One region of the Allorhodopirellula heiligendammensis genome, then DNA from elsewhere that is predicted to be linked to it. Evidence: riboswitches for the same ligand, from Rfam matches in the RefSeq annotation. Region 1 holds a riboswitch; the other holds the start of a gene.
What was found. A riboswitch is a leader RNA that binds a small molecule or an ion and turns the genes downstream of it on or off. The one in region 1 is predicted to bind cobalamin.

Region 2: linked by a shared signal. The riboswitch ahead of Poly21_RS13880 (DUF1559 domain-containing protein) and the one ahead of Poly21_RS11610 (DUF1559 domain-containing protein) in region 1 are both predicted to bind cobalamin.

Annotation. Positions count from the first base shown of each region.
Region 1 is NZ_SJPU01000002.1:330,148-337,853, reverse strand. Features, by position in the region: gene Poly21_RS11615 (hypothetical protein) at 1-897, shown strand, start outside; cobalamin riboswitch at 1,052-1,280, shown strand; gene Poly21_RS11610 (DUF1559 domain-containing protein) at 1,445-2,524, shown strand; gene Poly21_RS11605 (cobyric acid synthase) at 2,517-4,043, shown strand; gene cobO (cob(I)yrinic acid a,c-diamide adenosyltransferase) at 4,040-4,672, shown strand; gene cobU (bifunctional adenosylcobinamide kinase/adenosylcobinamide-phosphate guanylyltransferase) at 4,669-5,313, shown strand; gene Poly21_RS11590 (ABC transporter substrate-binding protein) at 5,577-6,518, shown strand; gene Poly21_RS11585 (FecCD family ABC transporter permease) at 6,515-7,549, shown strand; partial or broken gene Poly21_RS11580 (ABC transporter ATP-binding protein) at 7,615-7,706, shown strand, end outside.
Region 2 is NZ_SJPU01000002.1:939,859-947,564, forward strand. Features, by position in the region: gene Poly21_RS13875 (DUF4465 domain-containing protein) at 1-4,355, opposite strand, end outside; gene Poly21_RS13880 (DUF1559 domain-containing protein) at 4,429-5,430, opposite strand; cobalamin riboswitch at 5,442-5,683, opposite strand; gene Poly21_RS13885 (class I SAM-dependent methyltransferase) at 5,799-6,548, opposite strand; gene Poly21_RS13890 (DUF1549 domain-containing protein) at 7,001-7,706, shown strand, end outside.

The DNA.
Region 1 (7,706 bases):
CGCCTGCAGCTCGAATTCCCTACTGAGCCGGCTCTGCATCTGCGGCCTGAGCAAGGTCGGTGGGCGGTGATCGCTATCGGCCGAGACCTGCCGATCGCAGTATTTGAGATCGATCAGGATGGTGGCGGCGACCAAGCATTGCGGTTTCGCTGGCTCGCTGCCGCATCCCAAACGCCATCGGCCGAGTCTCTTATCCACGGCCGCATCACGACCGCAGAGGGCGATGTCGTCTACCTGCGGTCCTCGCTCGACGCTCAGGCGATTGCAACTGATTTGAGTGAACGAGATGAGAAGCTGAAGTGGCTATTAGGCGGACCCATATTGCATTCCGTCACTCACCTACGTTTGGACCTGCAGGTGCCCGACGACGTCTCGCTGCGATGGATGGAGTCTGCCGACGAGGAGTCTCCACAGAAGACGCGGGCGATTGCTCTGCTGACTCTGAAGGACTCAGCAGAGCCAGGCGAACTCGCAGCGAGAATTGATGTACGGACCTCCGGCTCGTTGTCCATGCGGCTTCGCTACGGAGCGAGGCTTGCTCCCGCCATGCCATGGCTATGGACCGATGCTTCATCAATTCGTTCGAGCCTTGACGCCACCACCAGGCAATTGGAGTTAGCCGACGAGCAGTTACTGCAACTGGAAACGGCGATCTCGCGTGCTGGAAAGCTGCGAGCGAGGAGGCAAGAGGTTGCCCTGGAGATCCAGCGTGACAGTATTGAGGAGGCCGTTCGCAATGGGACATTGGTCGCCAAACGCTTGGCCGAATTGGACCAACTCGTTGCCCTGCTTGACGCGGAGGGACAGATTTCCTTGTCTCTCGAGGTGCGGTGGCCTGATGATAGCACGCAGACGATACTGGCCCTTCGCCCGACAGAGGATCACGGGAACCCATAGTGCCGTGGGCCCACCCGCGATCCTCCGGACCGATCGCGAAGCGGTCAACGACTTTTCGCCAGCTGTCGGTCCCGCCGGACCGGGGCCGCTTTTGACGAATTCTGACGAGACGGCTTGGTCAATTTTGTCATTGACAGGCGATGGGTCGCCAACGATACTCGGCCGCGTTCGTGGTGACTTGCTCTGCCCGCTGGCAGACAGGTGAACAGGGAACTCCGGTGAAATTCCGGGACGGTCCAGCCGCTGTGATCCACTGGCGACCTCAACCAGGTCGCATTCGTTGCCCCCTAAATGATTGCCATTGCCCGATGATCGGGTGAGAAGGCTGAGGGGTAACTGAAACGGAGGAGAGTCAGAAGACCTACCACGACAAGACATCCGCGTGCCCTCTTGGATTGGGGCAGTTGTCGCAAACGGTTTTGCAGCCTGGTTCGATTGGGCTGTGTTGTCGTTTGGCTCCCTTTCGTTGCCTACGAAATTGCAATCTCTCCCGTAGACGTTCTGCATCGGTTCACCGCAACATCGTTGCCGTGACAGCGGATCTTGCGTGATCGCATTGCCCCTCTATCTCATGATCTCGACATTCACGCCACGTGGGTTCGCCCCAACTCGCAAATCCACCCGTTTAGCAATTCAACCCTGCGCCGCGTTCACTCTGGTCGAATTGCTGGTGGTGATCGCTATCATCGGCGTTCTCGTGGGGTTGCTGCTTCCTGCCGTGCAAGCGGCTCGCGAGGCAGCTCGGCGGATGCAGTGTAGTAACAACCTCAAACAACTTGGGTTGTCGGTACACAATTATCAATCGGCGTTCGGGGTACTACCAGCCCAATCCACTGCACCGGGGCCCGGACGCGATTTCACCATGCGGCGCGGCAGCTGGTTAACGGCGACGTTGCCTTTCTTTGAACAGGAGGGCTTATTTCAGACCTTTGACAAGCGGTTCCACTGGCACGACCCGCGAAATGCCGCGGCAGTGGCGACCACAGTACCGATGCTGAGTTGTCCGTCGGTCCCCGACCGGCGTGGCTTTGAGTGGACCGTGCTCGTCGATTATCCCGGTGGCTCTTCAAGTTACTCGCTGACACCGCGAGATTTTTACGACGGTGCGACGACTGATTATTCCAACGTCGGGGGTGTCGGGACTCAGCTGAATGCATCTCTGCCACCAGCAAGACAGCTCAGCGATCCCAACAATTGTGGTGTATTGAAGACGACGTCAGGAAGGTTCGCGGACGTTCTCGATGGATTGTCCAATACGATCTTGGTGGTGGAGTGCGCGGCGCGCCCCGAGCTTTATCAAAACGGTCGCTACGTCGCCGATGGAGCGGTCAAGACATGGAGCGGCACATCGAGCGTGACACGCCCGTTTCCCACAGGCGGTGTGTGGGCGAGCCATAGCAAGGGCTTTCTAGTCGACGGTGCTCAATCAGATGGAAATACGGCGATTCGACCCGGACCTTGCAGCGTTAACTGCAGTAACGACAACGAAGTGTATTCATTTCACGTGGGTGGTGCCAATGTACTGATGTCCGATGGGGCAGTGAGATTCATCACAGCGTCGTTGCCCATGGAGCAGCTGGTTGCTCTGGTCAGCCGGAATGGTCGGGAGGTTGCTTCGATTGAGTAAAGTTGAAGTCGCCAAGACGGTCATGGTGATGGGCACAAGTTCGTCGGCGGGTAAGAGCCTACTGACGACGGCGCTGTGTCGTTGCTTGGCCCGACGCGGTTTTCGTGTCGCACCGTTCAAGGCGCAAAACATGTCGAACAATGCTGCCGTCTGTGCAGTTGGCGGCGAAATTGGGCGATCACAAGCCCTCCAGGCGATCGCAGCAGGAACTCCGCCGACCGTCGACATGAATCCCGTGCTATTAAAACCCGAAGGGCAGACGCGTTCGCAGGTCGTTGTCGATGGATCGCCAACACAAACACTCGAAGCGGTGGACTACTTTGAACGCCGCAGCCAACTATGGCCACATGTCACCGCGGCGCTCGATCGTTTACGTCAGCACCATGACATCATCGTGATCGAGGGTGCGGGCAGTCCCGCCGAACTGAATCTTGCTGATGTGGAAATGGTCAACATGTCCGTCGCTCGCTATTGCCGGTCACCGGTACTGTTGATCGGCGATATTGAGCGTGGAGGGGTGTTTGCACAATTGCTCGGGACCTTATGGTTGCTCACGCCTGCCGATCGAGCCCTCGTGAAAGGTTTGATCGTTAACAAGTTCCGCGGTGACCTGTCGCTGTTCGATGCCGGCGTAGAGATTTTGCAGCAGCGGGGAGGAGTGGAGGTGCTCGGAGTGCTGCCATATATCGAGGCATTGCGTTTGCCCGAGGAAGACGCAGTTGCCTTGGATGGATTTACCTGTGAGATGGAATGCTCAGGCGATGGGAGTTTGGATATCGCAATCATTCGCTTGCCACATATCGCCAACTTCGATGACTTCGATCCTCTCGCGGCGGACGCAAGCGTGCGCGTGCGTTATGTTCGATCCGCCGATCAATGGGGTGATCCCGACGTGGTGATTCTGCCTGGTACGAAGAACACCTTTGGAGACCTGCAGTGGATGCGTCAGACGGGCTTGGCCGACAAGACTCAACAGCATGCACTCGCAGGTGGTCACGTTGTCGGTATCTGTGGCGGCTACCAAATGCTAGGTGAGAGGATTCACAATCCCCATCGTCTGGAAGGGGGAAGCAAAGAGATTGAGGGCCTGGGACTGCTTCCTGTTGAAACAACTTTCCTACTGACCAAACAAACTCGCTTGGTCGAGCTGGCGTTGACGGATGATTCGTTGGCACCGGGGACGCTGGGTGAAACAATTTCGGGATACGAAATTCATCATGGGGCGACAAGAACTTCGTCCGCTTGGCTCCGACACGTCTGCTCAGACGCAGAGGATGCGGAGTCTCGCGCTGAGGGTTCGCAGAGCGGTGATGGCCGTGTCTGGGGATGTTACCTCCATGGCTTATTCTATAACGATCGCTGGCGACGTGCCTGGTTGACGAAGCTTGGAGTCGCAGCCTCCCGTGAACCGGCGACGTCGTCCCACGACCAATTGCAGCGGTCACTCGACCGACTCGCTGACACGTTCGAGACGCATATTGATATCGATCATTTACTGAGCATCATTTTTGAATCATGAACACTGAAAAACAACTTCCTGACGAGACGAATGAAGAGCACCGCAAACGCATGGTGCGTCTGAATGAAATCAAGGACCGGCAACTGGCAGAGGCAACCCAGGAAAAAGGGCTGATCATTGTTCATACCGGTGCCGGCAAAGGAAAATCAACGGCGGCATTTGGAATGGCAATTCGCTCTCTCGGCCAAGGCATGAGGGTAGCGATTGTGCAGTTCATTAAAGGGGCGATCCCCACAGGCGAAGCGGCGTTCGTGGAAAAAATTGCAGCTGCTGGGATGCCGATCGAAATGCACACGATGGGCGAGGGGTTCACATGGAAAACACAAGACCGCGAGCGAGACATCGCGACCGCGATGACGGGCTGGGCCAAGGCCGTTGAGCTGATGCGCAATCCAGCCATCGACATGGTCATCTTGGACGAGCTGAATATCGCAACCAAGTATGACTACATCTCTCCCTCAATCGTGGTCCAGGAACTTTTAGCTAAGCGGCCGATGCTGCACGTTGTCCTGACGGGGCGAAACGCCAGCGATGAGGTGATCGAAATTGCGGATCTCGTATCGGAGATGAAGGTCATTAAGCATCCCTACGGCCACGGTATTCAACCACAGCGCGGGGTAGAGTTTTGAACGTTTTTAATTCGCTGGATCGTGGGGGAAATGCCGCCGGTGGTTCCATCACGTTAGTGGTCGGTGGCGCGAGGAGTGGTAAAAGCCGCTTTGCGGAGCAACTCGCTGGACAATTGAAAGGTGATGACGTCCTGTATGTCGCTACTGCTCAACCGCTCGACGGAGAGATGACGCGGCGGATCGAGCACCATCGTCGCACTCGCAATGCAGCGTGGCAAACAGTCGAGAGTCCACTCAATATCGGACGTGCGATCGCTGACGTGCGAGATCTGCCATCCCTGGTCTTGGTGGATTGTTTGACGCTGCTTGTCAGCAATGTGATGTGTGATGAGCAACGGCATGACGCAGCGGTGGACGATTGGGAGTCGCGAGTATTGGCGGAAGTCGATGAGCTGATCGAGGTGGCCCGGCAGCGTAGGATCGATTTGGTGATCGTGTCGGGGGAAGTCGGCGCGGGCGTCGTGCCTGAACACGCTGCCGGACGCCTATTTCGCGATCTGTTGGGCCTTGCCAATCAACGCATCGCCGCATCGGCGGACGCGACGTATTGGATGGTAGCTGGACTGGCGATCAACGCTACCAAGATCGCCTCGTCGGTACAGGACGCCGCCGATGGTTTGCAACGGAGTGATGTGTTGTGATTGACCTTAATGAACTGTCTACGCGGGGCTTGCGATCCGATATGTTGCGACGCGGTCCTGGATGCGTAGCGTGGGACTATTGTCCCGAGCGTGCAGAAGTGAGGTCCCGGACGGAACAATGGTCCCATCCTACGCTCCATCGTACAGACGCTGTAGCGAGTCAGAACACTGAAGCAACGCAACTTGAGAATCGTGCGGCGAAACGTCGATTCAAGCCCAATGATTTATCAGTTCAGGCTTGCGTTCTTTTGACGATTGGATTGGTGTTTGCCGCGTCAGGTTGCGGTCGCGCATCCCAACCGATCGCCTCACGCGTGCAACCCGAGACACAGCACGTCATCGTTGATCGACTGGATCGAACGATTCGCGTCGGTGAACCAGCGCGACGAATCATAAGTTTGTCACCAGCGACGACCGAGTTACTTTATGCCATCGGTGCCGGTTCCTCATTGGTGGGGGCGACGACTCATAGTGACTTCCCTTCTGCCGCCCTTGAGCTTCCTCGCGTCGGCGGCGGAACATTGGAGAGTATTAGCGTTGAAGCCATCATTGCCGCCCAGCCTGACTTGGTCTTGTGCAAGTGGGACAGGCACCAGCCCCTGCTCGAGTCGCTCGACCGGCTCCACATCTCGACGCTCGCAATCGGGCCTAAGAACCTCGATGAGCTGTTTGAGGAGGCCGATTGGTTGGGCCGGCTGACAGGGCACGTTAGCGAAGCCGAAACATTGGTGGCGACGATGCAAACGAAACATCAGTCACTCCGACGGATCGTCGAGCGGGTGCGTCCTGAACCATCATTGAGTGTGTTCTATGAGGTCTGGGATGAACCATTGATGACGGCTGGCCCCGATTCGTTTATCGCCGAACTGCTGTTGCTGGCGGGATTACAAAATATCATCACGGACACTGACATCGCATATCCCAGAATTAATGCGGAAACGGTAATCCGTGGTAACCCTGATCTGATTTTGGCACCGACGTCGCACTTGAAGCGTGTCGACATTGAATCCTTCGGTGCCCGGCCGGGGTGGGGAGCCATCAATGCGGTAAACGAACATCGCATTTATGTGATCTCGGGTGACTTGATTTCGCGTTGTGGCCCGCGCGTGCTCGACGCGGTGGCGGAAATTATTGTGGCTGCGTACCCCAATACCGCCGCGGAGATTGCTGAGTTGACTCCGGATGTGGTTGCCGAGACGCCATGAGAGGCTTCAGTACGACATCGCTGCTGATGCGAATTGTTCTGGCGGCAGTCGCCACCTTGGCTATTGCGGCGTCGGTATGCTTCGTCGGCGCGACGTCCATCTCAGCTTCACGATTGGTGGATGCGTTGGTGGGGCGGTCGCCGCTCGATGAAACCGAGTGGATCATCTTGACGCAGTTGCGACTGCCTCGCACGATCGCAGCGATGCTTGTCGGTGGTTCGCTCGCGGCAGCTGGCGTTGGTTTCCAGGGATTGTTTCGCAACCCTTTGGCAGAGCCATATGTGATCGGTGCGTCCAGTGGCGCTTCCCTCGGCGTAGCGGTGGTCGTGATCTGGGGCCTACAGGCGTCGCTTTGGTCACTTGGTGCGACAGCCTTGATGGCCATGATCGGGTCGATCGGGGTGGTGATGCTGGTACTTGCTATTGGCGGCTTGGGCCGCACGGATTCAACAACTTCTCTGCTGTTGGCAGGCGTCGTAATCAGCAGCATGGCTGGGGCGATCGTCTCGGCATTGATGTTCCTGTTTGACCAGAAGGCAGTCGTGATTTTGTCGTGGTTGATGGGCTCGTTGGCCAGCAGCCACTGGGGCAGTGCGGCGATGGTGGGAGTACTTGGCGGGATGGGGACGCTCTCTATCTTTGCCCTGGCCAGACCCTTGGACGCCTTCGCGCTGGGAGATACCGCTTCACGTTCGCTTGGATTGGATTTGCGTCGCTTCCGTTGGCTGATCATTGCAGCCTCAAGTATCGCGACGGCAGGCGCTGTCGCTTCGTCGGGGGTGATCGGGTTTGTGGGGTTGATCTCGCCGCACATCGCACGCTCGTTGGTGGGGACGCGGCACGTGCATTTGATCCCAATGAGTGTTTGCATTGGCGCTTCGCTGATGCTACTGGCCGATGCGGTTGCTCGCACGATCATGGCCCCTGCCGAGTTACCGGTGGGAATTGTGACGGCGATCCTGGGGTGCCCCTTCTTCCTATGGCTGCTGCTCCGCGACCGGCGTGGTGCGTTGATGGGAGCGACGGCATGACGATCTTGCGTGCCGAGAACTTGACGTTTGGTTTCGATACCGAACGTGATGTGATTCGTGAATTGTCACTGGAGTTGCGGCCGGGTGAGCTGATGGTGCTGCTCGGCGGCAACGGGGCTGGCAAGACGACCTTGCTGCGCATATTGGCGGGGCATCT
Region 2 (7,706 bases), 610 kb from region 1:
TTCTCGGGTCCGCCTTCGACGACTGAAATGTTGTCAGTCGCGTCCGTGAGCACGATGCTCGGCAGTTCGTCTTCCAGCACGTCAATCGACGCGATCACGTCCGCGAATCCGGATGCGGATGCACTGAAATCGACCGTCTGATCACCTGAATAGACCGCATCGTCGATGAGGTTCAATGGCACACGAACTCGATCGAGGCCAGCCGGAATGACAACACTTGAGGGTGTTATCAACGGGAACGCAGGGCTAGCATTGAGAGTGACCGTGACATCCTCACTGAGGTCACCCGAATTGCGGGCAATCATGAGCGACGGGGGCGCGTCGTTGGTGCGATCGATAACTAGATCATCGATCGCGAAATATGCCGGAGTATTCATGCCAAAGTCGCCGACGTCCGATGATGACATCCCGAATCGCAAACTCGTCGCCCCCGCGAGGGTACTCAGGTCGATCGTGGTCCAGTCATCAACGACGTAGTCGAGTGAGTTATCGGCGAAGCGATAATCGGCCAAATAGAACTCAATCGTGTTGATGACATCACCGGCATCGTCGACGCCGTCAATTGTCAACAGAAAGTAGTCGGGGGCGTCCCCAGTCTCGCCACCGAACCGTTTTGCGAAGTCATCACCCTGCAACATTGACAACGCCGTGTACGTCGTGTTGGTTACCGATATCGACGCAAACGAGGAACCATCCAATCCGTTCGGCAGGGAAATGGTTAGCGGCGAAGATCCGTAGCCGCCGGCGACCGCAAACGTAGCCGAATCGGCAGCGCCGCCTCCGGGGTGATCACTCTCGATATTCGCGAAGGCGGAAAATTGATTGGTGAAGCCGGCCGTGGCAACGTCGCCGACGTTGGATGCCGCCCACCCACTCCAACTACCATACGTGGCATTGTACGCGGTCGGAAACTGTACCGACCCAGATTGAAAGCCACCTCGACCGTCAGAGCCATTGTTGAATGCATCGTCCTGAAGTGATTCACCGATTTCTTCGAATCCAACCGTCTGTCTGCCTGCGGACTCACTGACCTCGTCGACGGACGGTGTGATGGACAGGGTGTTCTCATCGTCATCATGCAGCGTGACCGTCTGGCTATCACCCGTATAACCAGTTGCGGTGACGGCGACTTGCCACGTTCTGTCTCCCTCGGCCACGTTGTCGTCGAGCCATATCACAGGAATACTGATCTGGGCCACACCCGCCGGAATCGTGACCCGTGACGGCAGTCGCAATTCGCTGCGGTCATCGACGACACTTACCTCCAGGGGAGTTGCAACGTCATCCCCGGTGCGAGTGATGGTGATTGTGGGAAGACTGGGGGAAGCGGGTTCTAACAGCACGTTGTCGAGTGCGAAGTACCCTGGCGTGTTCATGCCGAAGTCGCCATTGTCGGACGACGAGAGTTGTATCGACAGCGTTTCGGCAGTACCGATCGAACTGATGTCGATCGTGCTCCAATCCTCGAGAATGTAGTCTAAGTCGTTATCGTTGAAGCGATAGTCAGCCAGATAGACCTGGACCTCGCCGATCGAATTGCCGTCGGCGTCCAGTCCATCGACGGTCAGCAGCAGAAAGTCTGGATCATTACCAGACTCGCCACCAAACTTCTTTGCGAAATCATCACCGTCGCGCATCGATAACGCGGCATACGTTGTGTTGGAGACATCCATGGATGAAAACGGGGTGCTATTGCTCGGGCGTCTGACCGTGACTGGCGCCGACGCGTAGGCAACGGCGTAAGTCGACGAACCCTCAGACCCGCCTCCGGCGATGGACGAATACTGATTGCCAAATCCCGGTGTGTGAGTGTCGGTCCCGCGACTGATTGCAAATCCAGACCACACGTCAAACCCGAACGACTGATCGAAGGAATTTTCAAATTGCAACGTTCCGTCGCTAAACCCGTCCGCGGAGCCAGCATTGTTTTCAAATTCACCGCTGAGCAATCCCGCGCCGAGTGATTCAAAGTCGCTGATAAAGACGGCATCGGACTCGGACAATCCGCCGTCCGGAAAGGTGATCCCGAGACTGGGCGGTGGTCCATCATTGTCAGTAACGGTGACGCGAAGCGATGCCGATAGAAAACTCGAACTGCTTACCAGGATCGGATACTCGGACATGGTATTGACCAAGGAATCGTCGATCACGCCCACGTCGAAACTTACGAAATCGGCATCGGCGGCAATGGTGACTTCACTTGGAATCGTCAACGGGCCGCCGCTGGGTAGTGATAGCGACACCGTGACGGGATTGGCCCGATCGGCGGTATTTCGATAGAGTCGAACCGTTCGAATGGTGGATGGTTCGTTTTCGCTTAACTGAATGAAAGTTGGATCGATCTGGAGCCGTGGCAAATCGTCATCGGCCAATTCGATCGTCAGTTGCGCAGACGCTCGCCCCGACGCGGCGGCCTGAACATGGACGGTCTGCCCGCTGCTGGCAATATCGTCATCCAACACATCAACCGGGATCGTGATCGTGCGCTGAGTAGACGCGAACGTGGCTGTGGTGGGGATGCTCAGCAAGTCGGTTGCATCGTGCGTGAGTGTCACCGTCAGCGGAGTGCTCACATCTGCATCATTTCGCGTGAGGGTCAGCGAGGCTCCACTGGGACCAGCTCCCTCGGTCGCGTTGACGATCGATGGAGTGAAATGGATCGAGAGGACTTCGTCATCTTGAATCAAGAGCGAGCGAGTCGTGGGCACGAAGAGGTCCGCTGATGCCGTAACCTGCAGCTCGCGGTCAGGCGTCGGAACCGCATCATTGACTGGCGTGATGCTAAACTCAGCGTAGTCCGCTCCCGCCGGGATGGTAACCGCATCGGGCAGCGTCGCTTGATCGCTACCGGTACGAGTCAGCGAGACGGTCAGTTCCGTAGAGGAGTCCAACGACGGACGCGATACACGTCCAATCACACTATTGTCCTCCGTCGTGATGGGACTGGCCAGGTCCAACGGGACGGCGGGGCGACGGAGGGTCACGTTGTCGACCGCAAAATATGCCGGGGTGTTCATCCCAAACGGACTATTGTCGGTCGAATCAAGTGTGAACTGCAGCGATTGGGCATCGCTGAGTGATGAGACGTCAACAGGAGTCCACGTGTCAACGATGAAGTCCTGAGTATTGTCGGCAGGGCGATAATCAGCGAGCATGACCTTGACGTCGCCAACCGGGGTGCCTGATGCATCGACCCCCGTGATGGTCAACCGCAGATAATCGGGATCGTTACCTGTCACACCACCAAACTTTTTGGCGAACCCGTCGCCCTGCTGCATCGACAAGACGGCGTAGGTGGTGTTCGTGACGTAGAGGGAGTCAAAACTCGCACCGGTGGCAGGGTCCAACGTCATTGTCGGTGGCGTGAGTGCATCGCTCGGGGATGAATCGAAGAAGCCCACCGCGAACGTGTCTGAATCGTCAACTCCACCGCCTGTAATGTTGGCATACTGATTGGTGTAGCCCGCCGTGGTGGTGTCGGTTGTCTGTGAAATCGACCATCCCGACCAACTCTGATAGGCCGTGGAGTAGTCGTTGTTCAGGCTGAGCTCGTCCTCGCTGAATTGCCCCGCACCGCTCGCACCGTTGTCGAACTGGCTCGGGCCAAGCCCGCCTCCGAGCGTCTCAAAATCGATCACCCCTGGCCCTGTTTCGACGGCATGAATGACGCCGACGCCATCGACGTCAAGTCCGGCAGACTGGAAGGTTGGGGTCGGATCATAGATTGAGTCACCCGTTGCATCGCGGGTGAGACCATCGCCCACAATGTCGACCAATCGCACGTACTTGACGGCGGTCACGTCGAGTCCCGCTTGATCGCGAAGCTCCGCCAAGTCGAACGGGGTTCCAAACCCACCGCGATACTTACCAGCGAGATTGTGGATGTTGGTAGGGTCGACTGCTCCGAAACTTGCGACGGCCGAAGGCGTTTTGGAATCGGCTGCGAAGCGGAAATAATTTACGCCGTCGGACGAGACCTCGACAAAACCGAGCTCCAGAAAAGTGTCGTTGATCGAGTTTTCAAATACGGCGAAGTCCGCGCCGAGACCGTCACGAATGGGAGCATCAAACGTCAAGGTGATCGCCCCACCTCGGCCGAGTGAAACAATGGAATCATAGTTTCCCTCGGCAGGGCCGAGCGCATTCGTAGCGTCCGTCCAGACGTCGTCGACATCACTGCCTGGCGAATAGTCCGCGACGGCCGATGCCCAGCCCACGAAGGCGGGATCGGTGTTCTTGATCGCAGTCGACCCCAATTCTCCAGCCGCTGGCGCGTACGGTCCCGCCGCCAACATCCGCCGACCTTCGAGCGATTGGATCAGGAGCCGCCGCGATTGCCGTTGGGTACGTTTCATCTTCATAAAAATTGTTGAGCGAGTAGGTAGTCAGGAGGTGTCTTGCGAGAGTGGCGTAATCGCTTGAAATCACTCAGTAGTCAGCCGTCATTTCATGTCCGTTGCGTGTGCAGATCGCGGCCAGAATCTGCATGTCGATCTGCTCGACAATGAATCGTGTCGAGCCGTCGGCGAACATTGTCATCACGCCGCCGGGATGGAAACTCCGCATGTCGTTCTCAAAGGCGGGGGCCGTGTTGGGAGGGAACGCTTGGTCGAATAGGTTGCGGCCATTGATCCACTGTCCGTCGGGGAAATCCGCGTCCTCCGTGACCATGATGGTGTGGGAACTGCCGTCGAGGATGTCACGAAAACCGAGCGTCTGATCATGAATCATCATGCCGCGTGGCGGGCTATTGGTGCTGACGATTCGCTCGCCGTACATGCCTCCGTAGTCCGTTGCACCATGGCCACCCCGACGGGGTTCGGACCGTGGTGTGCTCGGACAAAGATAGGCTTTGATCGGGGTCTGAGCGGCGGCGGCATTGATGGGATCATCAAATGGCCGGCCGTAGTCGATCTGCTCGGCGATGGCGATTTGTTCTAGGTACGGCAAGATAAATGCTGACCAAGCGAACTGCTTTCCTCCGGCGTACTGCGGCCGAACTTCCACGGCCCCCGGCGGGAAAAATCCCATCGCTGAGTGATAGTTGTGCAACGCCAATCCGACTTGATGCAAATTATTCTGACAGGAGGCCCGTCGCATCGCTTCCCGAGCCGCCTGTACGGCAGGCAGCAGCAAGCCGACCAGCACCCCGATGATGGCGATCACGACGAGCAATTCCACCAAGGTGAAACCGAGCCGGCGAAGCGGTTTGATAGTGATAGGACGCTGGACTCCTGGAATCCCTGTGCGTGCAGGTGCTAGTTTCAATGGTGAGGGCATATTCAACCGGCTGCCAGCAAACAATCGACACCCCAACTGCACTTCACTGAAAGCAGCGGTATCTCGATCGGACAGAAAACGAAACAGGTTCGTGACGCTGACCTCACCCAAGAAGGTCCTTGCGAGATGCTGGTAGCAAGTGAACGCCACCAACAATCATGCTCAACGTCCGATACCAGGTAGGTCTTCTGACTCCCGACGCGATCCGCACTCCCGGCCTTCTCACCGAACACTCGGCAATGGCAATGAGGGAGGAGTGGGGGCGAACCACCGCAGAACATGCGGGTTGATTGGCTCATGGCGTCGGATACAGCGGCCGGGCCGTCTCGGAATCTCACCGAAGTTCCCTGTTTTCGCGGCGGTCAAGACCAACCGACGCGGCACCAAGTATCGTTGGGTGGGAGTATCGACCTACGTCGCCAGATTGTCAATCCGCATAGTTGCCACTCGCTCGGCCGATCAGATGGATGGGTGACCCACGCTGTTTCGCTTCTCCGATCCCAACACAGTCTTCGGCTCTAACTGACCGATCGCCGCGGGAACGCAGCGGGTTGACCGTACCAGTGTGGATGGAACCCCGCTCTGACTGCTAGCAAGACGGCCTTGCCATGCTGATGTTCGGGCCCGTGGGTGTAGTCCCATTCCAACCGTTCTTCGTAACGCAAAATACGAAGATTCGACGACTCCCGAACCGCCATCGCGGCCAGTTGATTGGGTCTGAAATAGTTGATCACAGCGCCAGCGGTTTCACTGACGGGTTCGGAACTGGCATTGCCGGGCGGTTGATCGCTACCGGGGTCTTCCGTCGTATGGACCTGTACATAAAGAAATCCCGTAGCGCTCAGCGCGTCGCACATTCGCTGCCACACCTGTTCGGCGGCGGCGGCGGAAATATGGTCGAGCACCGTGGTGGCGATCACCGCGTCGTAGTGCGACGGTGGAAAATCAACATGACAGACATCAGCCATGCGGGTGCGAATCCGGTCAGTCAGGCCACGCTCCGCGGCCCGTTCGGCAATTCTCGCCAATCCTCGTTCACTCAAATCCACCGACTCCACCGCGTACCCCGCTGCAGCGAGCGCCAGAGTATCGCGTCCAGCACCAGCCCCAAGATCGATCGCGCGTCCTGCACCTCGTGCGTGACCGGCTGTCTGGTCAAGATATGCCGCCAAACTCCCTGAGGGATCGGTTCCATACGCAATGTCATCGCGATCGTAGGCGTCAAAAAAGTAGTCAGGTGAGGGTGTCGAGGTCACGTTGATCAACATGGGCAGTTCGAAATCGCTGCCAAGCAAACCGGGCGGCGACAAAAGCTCAAGAAAAATGCCGGGGCAAAAACTTGATTGAGAAACCGGATGATAACGGACGGGCACCCGCTGGCAAACGCGACTGCTGGTGACCCGGCCAGAGGGAAAAATTTACTACCATCCTCGAGCCTGAAAGCCTTATACTGGCAGGCTGGGTTAGTGACTTACGTATCCCGCACGCCAGCGAGGGACAGCGACAATACTCCGCATGCTCGCGGCCGATCGGTATTTACGCATCCGATTCGCGAACTCGACGACATTGACGTCTCTCGAGACGTGGAGCGTCAAAAACACGTCAGGTCGCCTTGGCTCTGATGGCGGAGCGAACGGCGTCGATCACACCATCATCGTTTTGTCGACTCAGGCGAAATCAAATCAAATTAGTTGTCCGCGAACTGGATAGGAACGTAGCGATGGACACACCCACGATCACGGAATCGCCGCCCGCCGCCCTGCTGGCCCGGTTACGGCGTGTTTCGATCAACGCGGGCAAGTTCGTGGTCACGGCATTCCTAGTGCTAGCTACGTTCGGGTTTTTAACATCTGGCATGAGCCCTGGCATCCCTGAGAAAATCGGGGGGGACGATGCGAATAGTGAGCTCAGGCAGACCGCGTCGGCAGCGAAGTTTACTGATCTCGATCCAGTTTCCTTGGCGACCGAGACGGTGGGGGGCGAGCGGCGGGACGACGGCGAATGGTCCCATGTTTCTGGCCGTATCCTCAGCCATTGGGAAGATCAGATTGCGTCGACAGGGCTGACCGCCGCACCGCCTGCGGATTGGCTAACGGTCTGTCGCCGATTATCGCTGGCGTTGGTCGGTTCAGGTTTGTCGCTAGAGGAAATCCGAAGTCTCGAGGGCTTTCCGGAAAACCAGCGAATTGAAAGGCATCGCGAAGCCCTGTTGATCGATCCGCGATTCCATGATTATTGGGCCGAGCGATTTACGCGGTTTTACGTTGGCGCCGACGAAGGCCCATTCTTGGTCTACCGCCGGCGTCGCTTTCGTACTTGGTTGTCCGACCAGATTGCGACTCAAGTGCCGTACGACGTTCTGGTACGGCAGTTAATCACCGCGGAGGGACTTTGGACCGACCGCCCCGAAGTCAATTTCTACACAG